DNA from 2 places in the Tsukamurella sp. NPDC003166 genome. Region 1 is predicted to be linked to the other one. Evidence: riboswitches for the same ligand, from Rfam matches in the RefSeq annotation. Region 1 holds a riboswitch; the other holds the start of a gene.
What was found. Region 1 has a riboswitch for cobalamin ahead of metE (5-methyltetrahydropteroyltriglutamate--homocysteine S-methyltransferase). Riboswitches for the same ligand answer to the same signal wherever they lie in the genome.

Region 1 (9,299 bases):
AGCTCGAACGCCGGGAGAAGGTGATGGGCTTCGGACACCGCGTGTACAAGAACGGCGACTCGCGCGTCCCCACGATGAAGCAGGCCTTCCTCGAGATCGCCGACCGCACCGACGGTGGCCGCTACGTCCGGATGTACGAGATCCTCGAGACGACGATGGCCGACGCGACGGGGATCAAGCCCAACCTGGACTTCCCGACGGGCCCCGCGTACCACCTGCTGGGATTCGACACGGAGGTGTTCACGCCGATCTTCGTGATGTCCCGGATCACCGGCTGGACGGCCCACATCATCGAGCAGACCGAGGCGAACGCCCTCATCAGGCCGCTCAGTGAGTACGTCGGAGTGGCGCAGCGGCCCGTGGTGGCGTAGCCGCGCGGCGGACGCCGCCCTCATCCGGGAAACGCACGGGTCGTCCTGTTCCCCGGATCGGTGGCGGCGCCCGCCGCGCGGTCCATATCATCGAGCACGACAACGGCGGGGCGCACTGTCCCCGACCGCTGGCAGAAGTACGTCGGAGTCCCACGAAGACCGGTGGTAGCATAAAATATGTTTAATAAAGTCCTGGTGGCGAACCGCGGCGAGATCGCGATCCGCGGCTTCCGTGCGGCCGTGGAGAGCGGCGCGCGAACCGTCGCGGTCTACCCGTACGAGGATCGCAATTCCCCGCACCGGCAGAAGGCCGACGAGGCGTATCAGATCGGTGTCGAGGGACATCCGGTCCGGGCGTACCTGAGCGTCGACGAGATCCTGCGGATCGCGGTGAAGGCCGGCGCGGACGCGGTGTACCCCGGCTACGGGTTCCTCTCGGAGAATCCGGACCTGGCGTCTGCCTGCGCTGAGAACGGCATCACGTTCGTGGGTCCGCCGACCGAGGTGCTGGAGCTGACCGGCAACAAGGCCCGGGCCATCGCCGCGGCACGGGAGGCCGGGCTTCCGGTGTTGACGTCGACGGCGCCGTCGTCGGATGTCGACGAGCTGATCGCGGCGGCGCAGGACATGCACTTCCCCGTCTTCGTGAAGGCCGTCGCAGGCGGCGGTGGGCGCGGCATGCGCCGCGTCGCCGTGATCGAGGACCTGCGTGACGCCATCGAGATCGCCTCGCGGGAGGCGGAATCCGCCTTCGGTGATCCGACGGTGTTCCTCGAGGAGGCGGTGATCGACCCGCGGCACATCGAGGTGCAGATCCTCGCGGACAACGCGGGCAACGTGATCCACCTGTTCGAGCGCGACTGCTCCTTGCAGCGGCGGCACCAGAAGGTGATCGAGATGGCCCCGGCGCCGAACATCTCGGAGGACCTTCGGGAGCGGCTGTGCACGGACGCGGTGAACTTCGCCAAGCAGATCGGTTACAGCTGCGCCGGCACCGTCGAGTTCCTGGTCGACCCGAAGGGCCGGCACGTGTTCATCGAGATGAACCCGCGGATCCAGGTGGAGCACACCGTGACCGAGGAGGTCACCGACGTCGACCTGGTCGCCGCGCAGCTCAAGATCGCCTCCGGCTCCACGCTGCCCGAGCTGGGATTGACTCAGGAGAACATCCGCCTCAACGGCGCCGCGCTGCAGTGCCGCATCACCACCGAGGATCCCACGGACGGCTTCCGCCCGGACACCGGCCGCGTGTCGGCGTACCGCACGCCCGGCGGCGCGGGCATCCGCCTCGACGGCGGCACCTCCGTCGGTGCCGAGATCAGCCCGCACTTCGATTCGATGCTGGTCAAGCTCACCACCCGTGGCAGGGACCGGGCCACGGCCATCGTCCGCGCCCGACGGGCGTTGGCGGAGTTCCGCATCCGCGGTGTGGCGACGAACATCCCGTACCTGCAGGCGGTCCTGGCCGATCCCGCGTTCGTGGCGGGCGAGGTCACCACGTCGTTCATCGAGCAGCGTCCGGAGCTGCTCACGGCCCGCGGCTCCTCGGACACGGCGAGCAAGATCCTGCGCTACCTCGCCGATGTCACCGTCAACAAGCCGCACGGTGTGCGCCCGACGAGGGTGTACGCGATCGACAAGCTGCCGGCGGTGGATCTGTCGGCGCCGGCCCCGGAGGGATCGAAGCAGCGGCTGGAGCGGCTCGGCCCGGCCGGCTTCGCGGCGGACCTGCGGGCGCAGACCGCGCTCGCGGTGACCGACACGACCTTCCGTGACGCGCACCAGTCGCTGCTCGCGACCCGGGTGCGGACCTCGGCACTGGCGACGATCGCTCCGTACGAGGCGCGACTGACCCCCCAGCTGCTCTCCGTGGAGGCGTGGGGCGGCGCCACCTACGATGTGGCGCTGCGGTTCCTGCACGAGGATCCCTGGGAGCGCCTGGCCACCCTTCGGGAGGGGCTGCCCAACATCTGCTTGCAGATGCTGCTGCGCGGCCGCAACACCGTGGGCTACACGCCGTACCCCCAGCAGGTGACGGACTCCTTCGTCGCCGAGGCCGCCGCCACCGGCGTCGATGTCTTCCGGATCTTCGACGCGCTCAACGACGTCGAGCAGATGCGCCCGGCCATCGAGGCCGTCCTGGCCACGGGCACCGCCGTCGCCGAGGGCGCCCTGTCCTACACCGGTGACCTGTCGAACCCGGCCGAGTCCCTGTACACGCTGGACTACTACCTCGGCGTCGCGGAGCAGATCGTCAAGGCCGGCGCGCACATCCTGGCGATCAAGGACATGGCCGGACTGCTCCGGCCCGCGGCCGCCACGAAGCTGGTCACCGCGCTGCGCAAGGAGTTCGACCTCCCCGTGCACGTGCACACCCACGACACTCCCGGCGGGCAGCTCGCCACCTACCTCGCCGCGTGGACCGCCGGCGCGGACGCCGTCGACGGTGCCGCCGCCCCGCTGTCCGGCACGACCAGCCAACCCTCGCTGTCATCGATCGTCGCCGCCACCGCGCACACCGAGCGGGACACGGGGATCGACCTCGACGCGGTCTGCGCGCTCGAGCCCTACTGGGAGGCCGTACGGGGGGCCTACGCGCCCTTCGAGTCCGGTCTCAAGGCTCCGACGGGACGGGTGTACCACCACGAGATCCCCGGCGGGCAGCTGTCGAACCTCCGGCAGCAGGCGGGAGCGCTCGGCCTCGCCGAGCGGTTCGAGGACATCGAGAACGCCTACGCCTCCGCCGACCGGATGCTCGGCCGGCTGGTCAAGGTCACGCCGTCGTCGAAGGTCGTGGGCGATCTGGCCCTCGCCCTCGTGGGTACCGGCGTGTCCGCCGACGAGTTCGCCGCCGATCCCGGCAAGTACGACATCCCCGACTCGGTGATCGGCTTCCTCCGCGGCGAGCTCGGCACCCCGCCCGGTGGCTGGCCCGAACCGCTGCGCACCCGCGCTCTCGAGGGCCGCGCCGAAGCCGCCCCCGTCAGCGACGTTCCCGCCGACGAGGCGGCCGAACTCGAGGGCACCTCGGAACAGCGCCGGGCATCCCTCAGCCGGCTCCTGTTCCCCGGCCCGATGCGCGAGTTCACCGAGCACCTCGCCGAGTTCGGCGATGTCTCGAAACTGTCGACCAACCAGTTCCTCTACGGTCTGCGGCAGGGCGAGGAGCACCGCGTCCAGCTCGCGACCGGCGTCGAGCTGCTCATCAAGCTCGAGGGCGTCGGCGAGCCGGACGAGCACGGCAACCGCACCCTGGTCTGCACCCTCAACGGGCAACTCCGCACCGTATCCGTGCGGGACCGCGCCGTGCAGGCGGACGTGCCCGCCGCGGAGCGCGCCGACAAGAGCAACCCCGGTCACGTCGCCGCGCCCTTCGCCGGCGTCGTCACGCCGACGGTGCACGCGGGATCCACGGTCGAGGTGGGCGATCAGATCGCCACCATCGAGGCCATGAAGATGGAGGCCGCGATCACGGCCCCCGTCGCCGGCACCGTCGGACGGGTCGCCCTCGCCGGGCCCACCCAGGTCGACGGTGGCGACCTCGTCGCCGTCATCGACGCCTAGAGATCACGGAGAGACCGAGGGCCCGGCCGCATTCGCGCGGCCGGGCCCTCGCCGTCGGGCGCCGGGCTACAGCGTCGCGCGGACGGCCTGCGCCGCGGCGACCAGGTTGCGCAGCGAGGCCACCGTCTCCTCCGTGCCCCGGGTTTTGAGGCCGCAGTCCGGATTCACCCAGAGGCGATCCGCGGGAACGGCTTCCAGAGCGGCGCGGAGCGATGCCTCGACCTCGGCCTGGGCGGGCACGCGGGGCGAGTGGATGTCGTAGACGCCGGGGCCCACCTGATTGGCGAAGCCCGCCCCGTTGAGGTCGTCGAGGATCTCCATGCGCGAGCGGGCCGCCTCGATCGACGTGACGTCCGCGTCGAGGTCGGCGATGGCGCCGATCACGTCGCCGAACTCGGAATAGCACAGGTGCGTGTGGATCTGCGTGTCGTCATCGACGCCCGAGGTCGACAGCCGGAACGAGCCGGTGGCCCACTCCAGGTACGCCGGACGATCCGCGGCGCGCAGCGGCAGCAGCTCGCGCAGCGCGGGCTCGTCGACCTGAATGATCTGCACGCCCGCCCGCTCGAGGTCGACCGTCTCGTCGCGGATCGCGAGCGCCACCTGATCGGCGGAGTCGGCGAGCGGCTGATCGTCGCGCACGAAGGACCACGCGAGGATCGTGACCGGGCCGGTGAGCATGCCCTTGACGGGCCGCTCGGTCAGGCTCTGCGCGTACGTGATCCACGCGACCGTCATCGGCTCGGCCCGCCGCACGTCGCCGTACAGGATCGGCGGCCGCACGCACCGCGTGCCGTAGGACTGCACCCAGCCGTTGTCGGTGGCCAGGAAGCCCTCGAGTCGCTCGGCGAAGTACTGCACCATGTCGTTGCGTTCGGGCTCGCCGTGCACGAGGACGTCGATGCCGAGGTCCTCCTGGAGCCGGATCACGTCGCCGATCTCGGACTGCATGCGGCGCACGTACTCGGCCTCGTCGATCCGTCCGGCACGCAGATCCGCACGGGCGACGCGGATCGCCCCGGTCTGCGGGTAGGAGCCGATCGTCGTGGTGGGCAGAAGGGGCAGGCCGAGCCGGTCCCGCTGTGCGACGGCGCGTTCTGCGGCAGCGGCGCGGCCGGTGCCCGCCGCACGGAGGGCGGCGAGCCGATCGCGGACGGCACCGTCGTTGAGACGTTCGTCGGCGCCGCGCGCGGCGCGCACCGCGGCGCTCCGCGCGAACTCGGCCGCCACCACGGGCCGGCCCTCCGTGAGCGCTCGGGAGAGGACCGCGACCTCGCCGATCTTCTCCTCGGCGAAGGCCAGCCAGGACCGTACCCCCTCGGCGCCGGCCGGTTCGGGCGCCGCCTCGGCGGCGACGCTGTACGGGACGTGGAGCAGCGAGCATGACGTGCTGACGGCCAGCGCGGCAGCGGACCCGGACAGTGCGCCCAGTGCGGCGAGCGCCGCGTCGAGATCCGTACGCCAGACATTGCGGCCGTCGACGATGCCGGCGAGCAGCAGCTTGCCCGCGAGCGCCGGGGTCCCGGCGACGAGGTCGACGACAGCGGGATCGGTGACCAGATCGACGGCGATCGCCTCGATTCCCGTGGCCGCCAGGGCGGCGAGCGACGGTCCGGGCGAGCCGAAGTAGGTGGCGACGGCGATCGACGGGCGCTCGGCGGCCGACGCCAGCGCGCCGTACGCCTTCGCGGCGGTGTCCGCGAGGCCCAGCCCCGCCTCGCTGACCAGCACGGGCTCGTCGAGCTGGACCCACCGCGCGCCCGCAGTGGCGAGTCGTGCGAGCAGCTCGCGGTACAGCGGCAGCAGCTCGTCGATCCGGTCGAGAGGGTCGCCGGCACCGTCGACGGCCTTGGACAGCGCGAGGAAGGTGACGGGCCCGACCACGACGGGGCGGGCCGGAACCCCCTGCGCGAGCGCCTCGTCGAGGTCACCGAGGACCTTCTCCGGATGCAGCGCGAAGGCGGTGTCCGGGCCGATCTCGGGCACCAGGTAGTGGTAGTTCGTGTCGAACCACTTGGTCATCTCGAGCGGGGTGACCTCCGCGGTGCCGCGCGCCGCGGCGAAGTAGCGGTCGAGCGGGTCCTCGATGCCCGCGACGCGGGACGGCAACGCGCCGAGCAGCTCGGCGGTGTCGAGGATCTGGTCGTAGTAGCTGAAGGTGTTCGTGGGCACGGAGTCCAGGCCGGCGGCGACCAGGCGTGCCCACTCGTCGCGCCGCCGGCCCGCGGCGGCCTGATCGAGATCGGCGCGGCTCACGGAGCCCTTCCAGTAGCCCTCGATCGCGCGCTTGAGCTCGCGACGGGGGCCGATACGGGGAACACCGAGAACGGTGCGGGTGAAGTTCGGTGCGGTCACGGGTGGACCGTTCCTTTCGTGCGTAACGGGCGGTGACCGCCTGTCCGGACGCACGTACGCACGACGACGAGCCCGCCTGCCGACGGCCCGTCCTCCCGCGGTCGCGCGCCCATTCCACGAGGCGGCACACCACCGGACGCGGCGCGTCCGGTACAGCGGGCAGGTATTCGGACTCGCAGGCCTCGTACTCGTTCCTACCGGTCGCTGCTTCCCAGACCGAGGGTCCAGTGCGTCGTCGCGACTTTCGTTCCTGCTCACCGCTGCGGGACAGTCCCGGATTCCCACCGGGTTCCCTCTTCACGTCGCGGCGCACCGCGCGCTTCGATGCCGCGTCCGAGGCCTCGGGCGGCAGACCAGCTGCGCTTCCAGCATGCCAGTTCGCGCTTCCGTGCCCGCGCGTGGGCACCGCCCGGAGCACGGTCCGGCCGTCCACCCCTCCGGTTCAGTCGTCGACGGTGAACCGCTTGAGCCGGCTCGTGTGTCCGGCGATCAGCCGCACGCGGGACTTCGGCACACCGAGGTGGGCGGCGAGCAGGACGACGGCCGCGGTGTTCGCCTTCCCCTCGGTCGCGGGTTCGCGGACGAACAGGGTCAGCGCACCGTCGTCGCCGACCTCGACGACGGGTCCCTTGCGGCTCCCCGGCTTGATCGTGCAGGTCACGGTGCGCGGGCTCATCGGTCCATGATGTCAGGTTCGCCACTGAGTACGGTGGATCCATGGGGTTACGGAGGATGGGACTGGGCGCCGCGGCGATGCTCGCCGTAGTGGTGGTGCTCGCGGGCGGTGCCGTGTGGTGGTCCACGGCCCACGAGACGCCGCTCTCGCGGCATCTCCCCACCGAACTGAAGCCGCGCACCTTCCCCGCCGTCAGCACGACGGGGCTCGATCCGTCCAGGGTTCGCATCATCGAGAATCTGCGGCGGGAGTTCGACGCGAATCGGCCCGGCACGTACTACTCGGAGGGCGTGGAGGAGCCGTGGTGCGCCGACTTCGTCTCGACGGTGCTCCGCGATTCCGGCCTGCCCCTGCGCAACCCGAACTCCGGCACGTGGCGGATTCCGGGCGTCTACACGCTCACCGAGTACTTCCAGAAGGCCGGGAAGCTGGAGCCCGCGACGCCGTACCGCCCGCGGCCCGGCGACGTGGTGCTGTACGCACCGGAGCACCCGCAGTTGCGGCAGCACACGAACATCGTCGTGTCCGTCGACGGTGACACGGTCACCACGGTGGGCGGCAATCAGGAGGGTGGGATCAGCGCGCTGACCTACCGACTGGCCGACACCTTCGGCATCGTCGGGTACGGGGTGCCCGTCCGATGACGGTGCTCGACGCGCTGCGGGCGCGGATCGCCACTGCGAGCACACCGGGCGCGCGCACGGACGGGCTGCGGATCGCCCTCTCGATCGAGGGCGGGGGCTCGCGATCGGCGTACTCGGCGGGAATGGCCATGGCCGTCGACGAACTCGGCCTGCTGACGGCCTTCGACGCGGTCTACGGGACGTCGGGCGGCGGGCTCAATGCGGCGTGGCTGTTGTCCGGGGAGGGGCTTCGCTGGCTGCCCTCCTGGGGCTGGGACGCGGTCCTCGCGGAGCGGGTGGTGCACCCGCGGCGCGCCCTGCGCGGCGGCGTCGTCGTGGACACCCGCCGCCTGGTGGACCGGGTGTACTCCGACGTGACCCCCATGGATTTCGCGGCGATTCTCACCAACCCGATCAGCCTGCACCCCTTGGCCGTCGATGCGCACACGCGACGCGTCGCCGACCTCTCCCCGTACCTCACCGACACGGCGTCCGTGCGCACCGCGCTGCGCGCGACGACGGCGCTGCCGCTGCTCGCCGGTCCCCCGGTGCGCCTGGCCGGGCGGGAGTTCCTCGACGGAGGGCTTGCGGAGAAGGTCCCGCTGGCAACCCCGATCGAGCAGGGCGCCACCCACCTGCTGGTGCTGCGCACCGTCGAGGCCGGCGCCACGCCCCGGTCCTCGCGGGCCGAGAAGTGGATCCTCGACGCGTATTTCACGGCGCGGCGCGCCGCGCCGGCGCCCGAGCCCGTCGTGCCGGGCGCCGCCGAGGTGCTGCAGATCTGGGTTCCGGAGGGCAGCCCGGCCGTCGGCCGGCTCTCGAACGACGGTCCGCTGATCTCCCGCGCCGTGGAGATCGGCCGCGCGGCGGCGCGGCGCGCCCTCACATCGTGAAGTCGGCCGATTCCGCCAGCACGAGGGCGCTCAGCGGCTGGTAGCTCAGGAATCCACCGGAATCACGACCACGGTGCCCTGGTGGAACATCACGGACCAGCGATTCTCGCGGCGCCGCCACACGGTGAGCCTGCGGGTGATCCGGTCGCCCTGCGCCAACGTGTAGGTGAGCAGGTAGACGGAAGCCCCGAGTGCGCGGACCTGGAACTCACTGGTCTCCCAGTCCGATTCGTCCGGCGGCGAGTTCAACCGCTGCTCGATCACCTCGCGGACGTACTCGCGGCTGTACCGCCGTCCCGAGGCGCCGATCTCCCAGAAGTCCGGGGCGACGGCGTCATCGAAGTCCGCGAGGGTGCTCCACGCCGAACCGTGGAAGAGGGGCTCGCGGCGGCGGAGCTCCGCGAGCACGTCGCGCAGCTCCGGCGCCGTGCTGCGATCCGGTTCGTACGCCTCCTCCATCACTACCCAAGGCTAGCCTCACTGCCAATCGCGGGAGCGGGAGGGCACGGACAGGTCCATGCGCTGCAGCCTGTCGGCGACGACGGTGACCGCCCCCTCCGCGTTCTGCAACTTCCCCCGCACCAGCAGCGCGGGCGCCGACTGCGCGAGCCGCCGGTACCGCGCCCACAGCCCGGGGCTGCACACCACGTTGACCATGCCCGTCTCGTCCTCGAGGTTGAGGAAGGTGACGCCGCCCGCGGTGGCCGGCCGTTGCCGGTGCGTGACGGCCCCGCCCACCAGGACACGGTCACCGTCGGGCAGCGACAGGAGCCGGTCGGCGACGACGACCCCGAGGGCGTCGAGCGTGGGACGGAGG
Region 2 (9,299 bases), on a different contig from region 1:
GGAGGAGCAACCCGGCCGATTCGTCACAGCTACGCCGTTCGCCGTGACGATCGGCCTCAGCGGGCTCGGCGCGTGGCGTCACTTCCAGCCGAGGGCCGGGGCCACGTCCTTGACCAGGGACTGCAGCAGGCGGGTGTTGTACTCGACGCCCAGCTGATTCGGCACCGTCACCAGCACGGTGTCTGACTCGGCGATGGCCTCGTCGTCGCGGAGCTGCTCGACGAGCTCGTCCGGCTCGCCGGCGTAGGTGCGGCCGAAGACGGCACGGAAGTCGTCGATCACGCCGAACTGGTCGTCGCTGGAGCGCTCGTGTCCGAAGTATGCGCGACTCTCGTCGTCGATGATCGGCATGATGCTGCGGCTCACCGAGACGCGCGGCTCGTGATCATGCCCGGCCTCCGCCCAGGCCTCGCGGAACCTCCGGATCTGCTTCGCCTGTTGCACGTGAAAGGGCTCGCCCGACTCGTCGGTCTTCAGCGTCGAGCTCATGAGGTTCATGCCCAGCTTCGCCGCCCACTCGGCGGTGGCGTCCGACGCGGCGCCCCACCAGATCCGGTCCCGCAGCGTCGGCGAATGCGGCTCGACGCGCAGCAGCCCGGGCGGGTTCGGGAACATCGGCCGCGGGTTCGGCTGCGCGAAGCCGCTGCCCTCGAGCACCTTGAGCAGCACCTCGGTGTGTTCGCGCCCCATGTCGGCGTCCGTCTTACCCTCGCCGGGCTGGTAGCCGAAGTACTTGTAGCCCTCGATCACCTGCTCCGGCGATCCGCGGCTCACGCCGAGCTGCAGTCGCTCGCCCGCGATGAGGTCGGCGGCTCCCGCGTCCTCGGCCATGTACAGCGGGTTCTCGTAGCGCATGTCGATCACGCCGGTGCCGATCTCGATCCGCGAGGTCCGCGCCCCCACGGCCGCCAGCAGCGGGAACGGCGAGCCGAGCTGCCGCGCGAAGTGGTGGACGCGGAAGTACGCGCCGTCGGCTCCCACCTCCTCGGCCGCCACCGCGAGATCGATCGACTGATGCAGGACGTCGGCCGCGGACCGGGTCCGCGAACCGGGTGAGTCGGTCCAGTGACCGAAGGACAGGAAGCCGATCTTCTTCATGGCCGCTACAACCCCGGACTGCGGTCCGAATATTCCGCGCACCGTCGGGCGGCGGAACGCTGCCGGGGCAGCGCGAGGCGGCCGACGCGTTCGTCGCGGACGAGGTGCGCGCCGACCAGCTCCGGCACGTCGGCGACGGTGACCCGCCCGTACCAGGCGTCGTCGGGCTGCACGGTGACCACGGGGGCGTGGTTGCAGGGGAACTGGCAGCCGGTCACGGTGACCAGCGCGTCGTCGTCGCCCAGGCCCGCGCGGCGCAACTCGTCGCCGAACGCCGAGGCCAATCCCGACGCCCCGAGGGCCGAGCAGCGCGGGCCGCGGCACACGAGGACCTGATGACGGTGCCGGGGCACGTCCTCCCACGCGGGCGAGTGCAGCGGCGCGGCGTCGGACGTCATCGGGGTGCCGCCCGCGGCGATCGCGGCCGCGAGCAGGTCGCGGTCGGGCTCGGCCAGCAGTTGCGGCGCGAGGCGGAGGGTCGGTGCACCGTCGTAGCCCCGGAGCCAGTGCGCGGCCACCCGGCGCAACCACGACCGCTTGGGGCCGGGCTGCGCCCAGCCCGCGCCGATGAGTAGGACGTCGGAGGCGCCGCGGTCGGCGACCGCGGTGAGCACGTCGACCAGCGCGGGATCGTGGACCTGGAGGAAGGCGGGTTCCGCGGCGGCGCTGCGGGCGAGGGCGGTGAGGCCGTCGGGGTCGACGCCGGCGGACATGCCGACGAGGATCGCGGTCACGGCAGCGCCCGGATGCCGTCGGCGACGCGCCGCGCACCGTCGAGCAGGCGGAGGCCCGAGGTGGTCTCCGAGAACGGGACGATGACGAAGCGGTTCTCGCGGACCGCGCGGAGCTGGCTCATCGCCGGATCCTTGCGCGCCTGGTCGATCCGCTCCTGCGCCGGATGGCCGGACGCGTCCGCAATGACGATCACGTCGGGATTCGTGCCCACGACGTTCTCCAGCGAGATCTCGGCCCAGTTCCCCGGCTGGTCCGCGAAGACGTTCACGCCACCGACGGAGTCGATGAGCAGCTGCGGCGTCCCCTTCCCGGCGCCCACGTTGAGCCCGGACTGCGCGCCGAAGTCCCACCACAGGATCCGTTGCCCCCGAGCGGCGTCCTTGAGTGCCGGCGTGCCCAGCTCCGCCTTCTGCTCGTCGATCACCCTCTGCGCCGCGGCCTCGGTCCCGAACGCCTTGCCGGCGGCGGTGAGCTCGTCCCAGATCAGGTCCCACGACGCCCGCTCGGGCTTCTTGGCGCAGCCCGCCGGGGCGAGCAGCGTGGCGATCCCCTGCCCCTGCAGCCGCGCCCGGTCGCCGGCGTTCTTGTCGCTGAACGCGGAGTTGTACGAGCCGTAGATCAGGTCCGGACGCACCGACAACAACTTCTCCTGCGTCGGGTACTTCGCCGCGAGCACGGGGATCTTGGCGTAGTCGGCCTGGAACCGCGGGGCGACGGCGTCGTCGAGATACGCCGTGCCCACCATCCGGTCTGCGACGCCCAGCGCGAGCGCTACCTCCGTCGCGGCCTGGTTCATCGTCACGATCCGCCGCGGCTCCGCCTTCACCAACGAGGTGAAGTCGCAGGTGGTGACGGTGACGGGGAACCGGGGGGACGGACTCGCCGCGGACGGTTCCGACGGTGCCGTGCCGCAGGCGGCGAGGAGACCCGCCGCGACGGGGAGGACGAGGGTGGAAGCGAGGGCGCTGGGCCGCATGGGTCGGACTCGATTCGTCGGCCGCTCCGTGCGCGGGGGCGGCGGTGGACAGGTGCGAGTCGGCCGGTATCGGACTCGAGGCGACGAAATCGCCTCACACCGTTGCGCGCCAGTCCCGGATTCCCACCGGGTTCCCTGTGTCCGACTCGAGCGTGACGCTGTCAGGCCGGTCCGGCTACGTGAGAGTCGTCAGGCGCTTGCGCAGGAAGTCGGTCAGGCGCGCGGTAGTGGCGTCGTCGAACCCGATCTCGTCGCACCGGTCGATGTAGCCGGGCGCGGCGTCGACGAGGTCGTCCAGCATGCGCGCCGTCGCCCGCGGGCGGAGCCCCAGGCGTTCGCCTCCGTCGAGGAAGAGCTGCCGGGTCAGGCGATCATCGCGCCCGTAGAAGTTGAGCGCCATCGGGTCCTGCCAGCGCAGGTACGGCTGGCTGCACATCCGGCGTGGTGCTGCCATGTCGCTCCTATGCTTGTGAAACAGAGCATAGGTTGAGGAACAGGCAGCGACAAGGAAGATCGTCCCATTGTGCATGAAATCGCGTGCACAGACGGTTGTCTACCGTGGCCGCTGGAGGACCACCGCTATCCCGGTTGTGACGGCGGTCCACCCGGCGAGGATCGCGAGCGAGACCCATGGCGACCAGGTCGCGGTGTTGGCGGGCACGCCGATGGTCGCGAGCTGGGAACTGGTGACGGGGAGCCACGCCGCGACCGACCGCCCGAACGGGAGGGCCGGAACCGCGATCGCCTCCACCAGGAACCACCAGCCGAGCACGACACCGACGGCGGCGGTCGTGGACGGAACGAGGTGCCCCACCGCGAGTCCGAGCACCGCCAGGAGACCGGCCGCGAGCGGAACCCCGGCCAGGAGATGCATCACGTCGGGGCCGGGGGAACGCAGCCCCGTGACGACCGCGATGACGATGACGAGCACCGCGCTCACCAGCCCGGTCGCTGACCCCGCGACCCCGGCGATCAGCGTCTTCGCGCCGTATCCGAGCAGTGGTCGCGGGATCAGGATGCGGGTGAGCGCGAGCGTTCCGTGCTCCCGGTCGAGGCCGATGAGCAGCGCTCCACCCACGGCGACGAGAGCCCCGCCCACGAGCCCGAAGCCGTACGCCGCCGTCGTCACCGTGGCGCCGTGGAAGACCGGCGCGAATACGCCGACGATCACGGCCACCGCCAGGGCCACCGCCGCCGCGCCGCCGAGCGCGGCGCGGAAGCCGCGGGAGGTCAGGGCCTTCCGGGCCTCCGTCGTCACGGACCGTCGTGCGGCGCCCCGCGAGAGGGCGGTGGACGGCGTGGGCGCGGGGGCGGGCGCCTCCTCGTCGCCCGTGAGTGAGAAGTACAGCGCCTCGAGCCCGGACCGGCCCGGCGGGGCGGGCTCGACCAGCTCGGCCAGGGGCGCGTCGGCGACCACGCGACCCTCGTGCAGGGCGACGATCCGGTCGGCCGTCTGCTCCAGCTCGCTGAGCAGGTGCGAGGACAACAGGACGGTGCGGCCCTCATCGGCGAGGGCGCGCAGGGTGCGCCGGATCCAGGCGATCGCTTCGGGATCGAGGCCGTTCACCGGCTCGTCGAGCACGATCACCGGCGGATCCCCGAGGACGGCCCCCGCGATCGCGAGCCGCTGGCGCATGCCGAGCGAGAAATCGCCCACGGGCCGGTCAGTGACCAGCCCGAGGCCGACGAGTTCGAGCGCCGCGTCGACCCGCGCGTCGGGCAGGCCGATCGCGGCGGCCATCCAGCGCAGGTGCTCGCGCGCCGTCCGCGCCGGCGCGACCCACTCGGCGTCGAGCAGGACGCCGATGGTCGCGCCGGGGTTGGGGAGGTCCGTGTAGCTCAGTCCATCGATCGTGACCGTGCCCGACGAGGGTCGTTCCAGCCCCGCGATGAGTCGCAGGGTGGTCGACTTCCCCGCACCGTTCGGCCCGATCAGTCCCGTGACCTCGCCCGACGGGGCCGTGAACGTCACGTCCTCGACGGCCACGACTCCGCCATAACGCACGGTGACGCCGGAGAGTGCGATCACCGGGGCTTCGCGGCGACGGCGGTGCGGACGGGCTTCGACACGGCTGGCTTCGAGGCCGGTTTCGCGGCCGGCTTGGCGGTGGCGGGACCGCCGCCCTTGCCGCTCGCCGCGAGCTCGCCGAGCGCGGCCAGGCCGCCCGTGGCGATGGGCGACCACTTCCCGGTCTGCAGCCCGATGAGCACCTGGTCCTCCCACGCGACGAGGCACGCCGCGGCCGGGGTGGACGCGAGCTCCTGCAGCGCGGGCGCGAGATCGTCGCCGGCCTTGGTCAACGCCTCGATCACCTTGGGCCGGTACTGCGCGTAGAGCGGCTTGATGGCGTCGTAGACCGCCTGCTCCGCCGCGTTGAGTGCGCCGACCGGGCCCGCGAGCGCGGGCTGCGACTGCTCGATCACGGGCTTGATCGCGGCGAGAAAGGGCCCGAACAGGCTGAGGATCGGGTCGTAGGCCTGCCCCGCGGCGAAGGCCTCGTCGGTGAAGGCACCCGCGGCGGGGGCCAGCAGGATCAGTGACGCGAGGCCGCCCTTCTCCCGGGGCTTGGGCCAGCCGAGCGGGCACGCGATGTCCGCCGGATTCACCCCCGGGACAACGGTCGAGACCGAGCTCGACGGTGCCGCCGCGCCGGACGGCTTCGTCGCTGCGGACGGCTTCGTCGACCCGGAGGGCTTCGGCGCCGCGGGCGTCGTCGGTCCCGAGGGCCTGGCGGTGCTCTGCGACGTGGGGGCACTGCTCGTCGACGGGGTGGGCTTCGGCGTCGGGGCCGCTGTCGCGGCGCCCGCGACGGGGACGGTCACCGCGAGCGCGGCGGCGACGGCGGTGCGCGCGAGCGCGGGCGGGATACGGGTCATGGGGCCTTCTTCGGTGCGGAGGAGTGGGCGGGGGCGGTCGCGCCGGCGGCGGTGGGCGGCGGTCCGGGTTCGAAGACGCCTTCGAGGTGCCAGACGCCGGTGAAGTCGTTGAACGGGCCGCCCTGGATGTGGCTGGTCCAGTCGAGGGTGAAGCGCCGCGTCGCGGGGTCGAAGGTGCCGGTCGCGGTGGGGCCGGTGGCCTTCGCCGCCGCGGGCTGCGCGAGCCAGCGCTGCGAGACGACGTCCCACGCCTTCGTCACCTGCTCCTGCCCGGCCGCGGCGGCGTCGGTGCGGGGCACCGGCTTCGGAGCGCCCTGGTTGAACTCCTGGTTGTTCCACGACGCCGCCCACGCGGAGACGTCCGCGGTCAGCTTCGTCCCGGTGCGCGTCACCGAGGGCGCGGGCAGCGCGGCGCGCGTCTGCGGATCGACGGCGTTCGTGGAGATCCCGAAGAGCACGTCGAAGAACTTCGTCGGCGTGATCACCGAGCCGGACAGCGAATCACCGCCCGCGAAACCGGGTTTCGCCTCGGACTGGTAGGCGCCGGTGCGGAGCCCGCCCGCGGTGCCCGGCTTCAGGGCCGTCACGCGGCCCTCGTCGATCGGCGAATTGGCGTTGTTCACGAACGGCCCGTCGGCCGTGCCGCCCACGATCGCCATCTTGAAGTACGTGCCGGTCGGCTTCCCGTCGGTGAAACCGCCCGGCGTGAACCGGAACAGCCCGACGAGCTGCTCGGCGGCCTCGGGCTGCGCCGGCGGCGCGGTGCTGCAGGCGGCGGATGCAGCCGTCGCGACGGCCACCAGTGCGAGGGCGAGGGATCGTCGGAAGATCGGACGGGATGTCACGGCAGGGCCTTTCGTCGGGTCCCGAGCACGGCGCCCCCGACGGCGAGGCCCAGGACGAGCTCCGCCCAGGGCAGGGCCGCGAAGGTGCCGCCGGGGACCGGCAGGGCGGCGTTGGTGGAGGCCAGCCGCCGGTAGTCGGGGAGGTTGTCGTTGATCGCGCCGGTGAGCGAGGCGAGGTCGGAGGAGATCGTCTGCCAGGACGCGGTGAAGGCGCGGATCTCCGGGGTGCGGCGAACCGTCGTACCGCGGTCGATCTCGCCGACGGCGCCCACGAGTGCGAGGAAGTCGTGCTGCAACCGCACCACCTGCTGCTCGGTCATGATCGGCGCGAACCGGTCCACCACCCGGCCCGCGGACCCGGCACCGTCGACCAGGCCGGAGGCGAACGGGTGCACCAGGAGCACCACGGCGCACAGGGCCGCGGCGGCGGTCGCCCACCGGCGCGGCGGCCCGGACCGGGCGCGGAGGAGGACCGCCCCTGCGACGGCGAGCGCGATCCCGACGAGCAGGAGCAGTTGGGGGAGCGTGCTCAGGCCGCGGATCCGGGCGAGCGCGTCGACATCGGGCTTCGCGGCCCGGGCAGAGGAGAGCAACTCCCGTGCGTTCGCCTCGACGTCCGCGGAGCGGTTCGCGTAGTCGACGGTCCGCGGTGCCGCCGCGAGCCGGCCGGCCGCGGCCTCCGTGCGGGTGGCCGCGCCGAACCGGGCGATCGCGTCGACGTCCCCGTCGAGGCGTGCGAAGGACTCGTCGGTCAGGTGCGGTGCGAAGGCGTCGAGCATCTTCGTCGCGCCCGCCGTCGTGGTGGGCAGGCCACCGGCGACGGAGCCGAGGGCGAGGGCGATGCCCGCGATCAGCAGGAACCAGGCCGGCCACCGTCGGGCGGTGGGGAGCGCCGCGGTGCGCGGGGGCGCGACGGCGCGCAGCCTGGGGACGCCCCCGAGGAGCGCCGCCGCGCCGGGTGCCGCTACTTCCTGTACGTACCGGTGAGATGCCACAGGCCGGTGAAGTTGTTGAACGGCCCGCCCACGATCTGGCTGGTCCACGTGATCGAGTAGCTGGAGCCGTTGATCGTGCCGGTCACGCGGCTGGTCTTGCCGGGGAGGCCGCCGCCGGGCTTCGGGGCGCCCTGGTTGAAGACCTGGCCGTTCCAGGCGACGCCGAAGGCCGAGAGGTCGCCGGACAGCGAGGAGCCGTTGCGCGTGATGGTCGGGACCGCGGTGGCGGACCCGGTCTGCGGGTCGGTCGCCTTCGTCGAGGTCACGAAGTCGGAGCCGAAGAAGGTGCGCGCCGCGGTGACCTGGCCCTGGTAGGAGCCGGACGTGAGTGAGCCGGACAGCGGCGTGATCGTCTTGTCCGAGTTGGTCGAGTTGCCGTTCGCGAGGAACGGCCCCGACGTGCTGCCACTCGGCAGGATCATCCGGAAGTACGAGCCGGAGTCGATCGAGAACGTGCCGGTGAGGGTCTCGGCGTTCGCCGCCGGAGTGGCGACGACGGTGGCCGCCGCTGCGGCGGTCGTGGCCACGGCGGCGATGACGGCGCGGCGGGAGAAGGTGGTGCGCATGGGGCGAACTCGCTTTCTTCAGGAGGTGAGGAGCCCGATGGAAGCTGAACGCTAGTTGCGGTCATACGGTCCGCGAAGAGTTCCGATCACCGCGATCCGGGATACGTGATCTCGATCGCACGGGGGAGTGGGTGCTCACGGCCACGCGCGGCGCGGGCGGCGCACCGGGCGTTGACTACAGTCGAGGCGTGAGCACTTCCACCATCGCGATCCTCATCGCCGTCGCCGTCATCCTCGTGGTCCTGGTGGCGCTGGCCACGGGCTTCTACCTGAACAAGCGCCGGCGGGTATCGCTGAAGGACGAGACTCCGGAACCGAAGAGCCTCGACAAGTCGGGTGGATACAAAGCCGGCGGTGGTTTCACCTTCAGCGAGGGGACCCGCGAGGCGGAGCCGGTGCCGCTGGTGCCGAAGGCGTCGCCCGCCCCGAAGGTCGAAGCCGCGCCGCAGGTCTCGCTCAAGGACCTGCAGGAGAGCCGCGAGCAGGAGGCGGCCGAGGCCGCACAGGCGCAGGCCGACGCGCGCCTCGCCGAGGCAGAGGAGATCGACCTCGGCATCGCGAACGTCGCGCCCGAGGCGCCCACCGAGATCGAGCTGATCGAGGAAGCGGCGCCCGACGCGCCCGCCGAGACTGGGACTCCCGCCGCACCCGCTGCTCCCGCCGAGACGACCGCGCCCGCGGCGCCGGTGGAGCCCGCGGCGCCGGCCGAGGTGGAGGCCCCCGCGGAGGCGGCACCGTCGGCCCCGCAGCTGGACGAGATCGCCCCGACGGCGGGGCGCCTGGACCGGCTCAAGGGCCGGCTCGCGCGTTCGCAGTCGACGGTCGGCGCGTCGCTGCTGGGCCTGCTCGGCGCGGGCGACCTCGACGAGGACTCGTGGGAGGAGATCGAGGACACGCTGCTGCTCGCCGACCTCGGCACCCCCACCACGATGGCCGTCGTGGAGAAGCTGCGCGACCGGATCGCCACGCAGGGGGTCGGCAGCGCCGCCGAGGCCCGCGCGCTCCTGCGGCAGGTGCTCGTCGAGGAACTGCACCCCGAGTACGACCGGAGCATTCGGGCGCTGCCGCACGCCGGCGCACCGTCGGTGCTGCTGGTGGTGGGCGTCAACGGCACGGGCAAGACCACCACCACCGGCAAGCTGGCGCGCGTACTCGTCGCCGATGGCCGGCGCGTGCTGCTGGGCGCGGCTGACACCTTCCGCGCCGC

Region 2: another riboswitch for cobalamin. It lies ahead of ABZX10_RS03470 (ABC transporter substrate-binding protein); the one in region 1 lies ahead of metE (5-methyltetrahydropteroyltriglutamate--homocysteine S-methyltransferase).

What each region holds. Positions count from the first base shown of each region.
Region 1 covers NZ_JBEXNL010000013.1:66,715-76,013, reverse strand. The annotation lists gene ABZX10_RS15435 (bifunctional 2-methylcitrate synthase/citrate synthase) at 1-371, shown strand, start outside; gene ABZX10_RS15430 (pyruvate carboxylase) at 549-3,935, shown strand; gene metE (5-methyltetrahydropteroyltriglutamate--homocysteine S-methyltransferase) at 4,002-6,290, opposite strand; cobalamin riboswitch at 6,449-6,604, opposite strand; gene ABZX10_RS15420 (DUF167 domain-containing protein) at 6,733-6,966, opposite strand; gene ABZX10_RS15415 (CHAP domain-containing protein) at 7,008-7,610, shown strand; gene ABZX10_RS15410 (patatin-like phospholipase family protein) at 7,607-8,482, shown strand; gene ABZX10_RS15405 (DUF4440 domain-containing protein) at 8,528-8,941, opposite strand; gene ABZX10_RS15400 (error-prone DNA polymerase) at 8,960-9,299, opposite strand, start outside.
Region 2 covers NZ_JBEXNL010000002.1:257,811-267,109, forward strand. The annotation lists gene ABZX10_RS03460 (LLM class flavin-dependent oxidoreductase) at 79-1,098, opposite strand; gene ABZX10_RS03465 (NAD(P)H-dependent oxidoreductase subunit E) at 1,104-1,832, opposite strand; gene ABZX10_RS03470 (ABC transporter substrate-binding protein) at 1,829-2,809, opposite strand; cobalamin riboswitch at 2,853-2,987, opposite strand; gene ABZX10_RS03475 (hypothetical protein) at 2,985-3,263, opposite strand; gene ABZX10_RS03480 (ATP-binding cassette domain-containing protein) at 3,363-4,838, opposite strand; gene ABZX10_RS03485 (hypothetical protein) at 4,835-5,686, opposite strand; gene ABZX10_RS03490 (hypothetical protein) at 5,683-6,531, opposite strand; gene ABZX10_RS03495 (hypothetical protein) at 6,528-7,526, opposite strand; gene ABZX10_RS03500 (hypothetical protein) at 7,496-8,092, opposite strand; gene ftsY (signal recognition particle-docking protein FtsY) at 8,281-9,299, shown strand, end outside.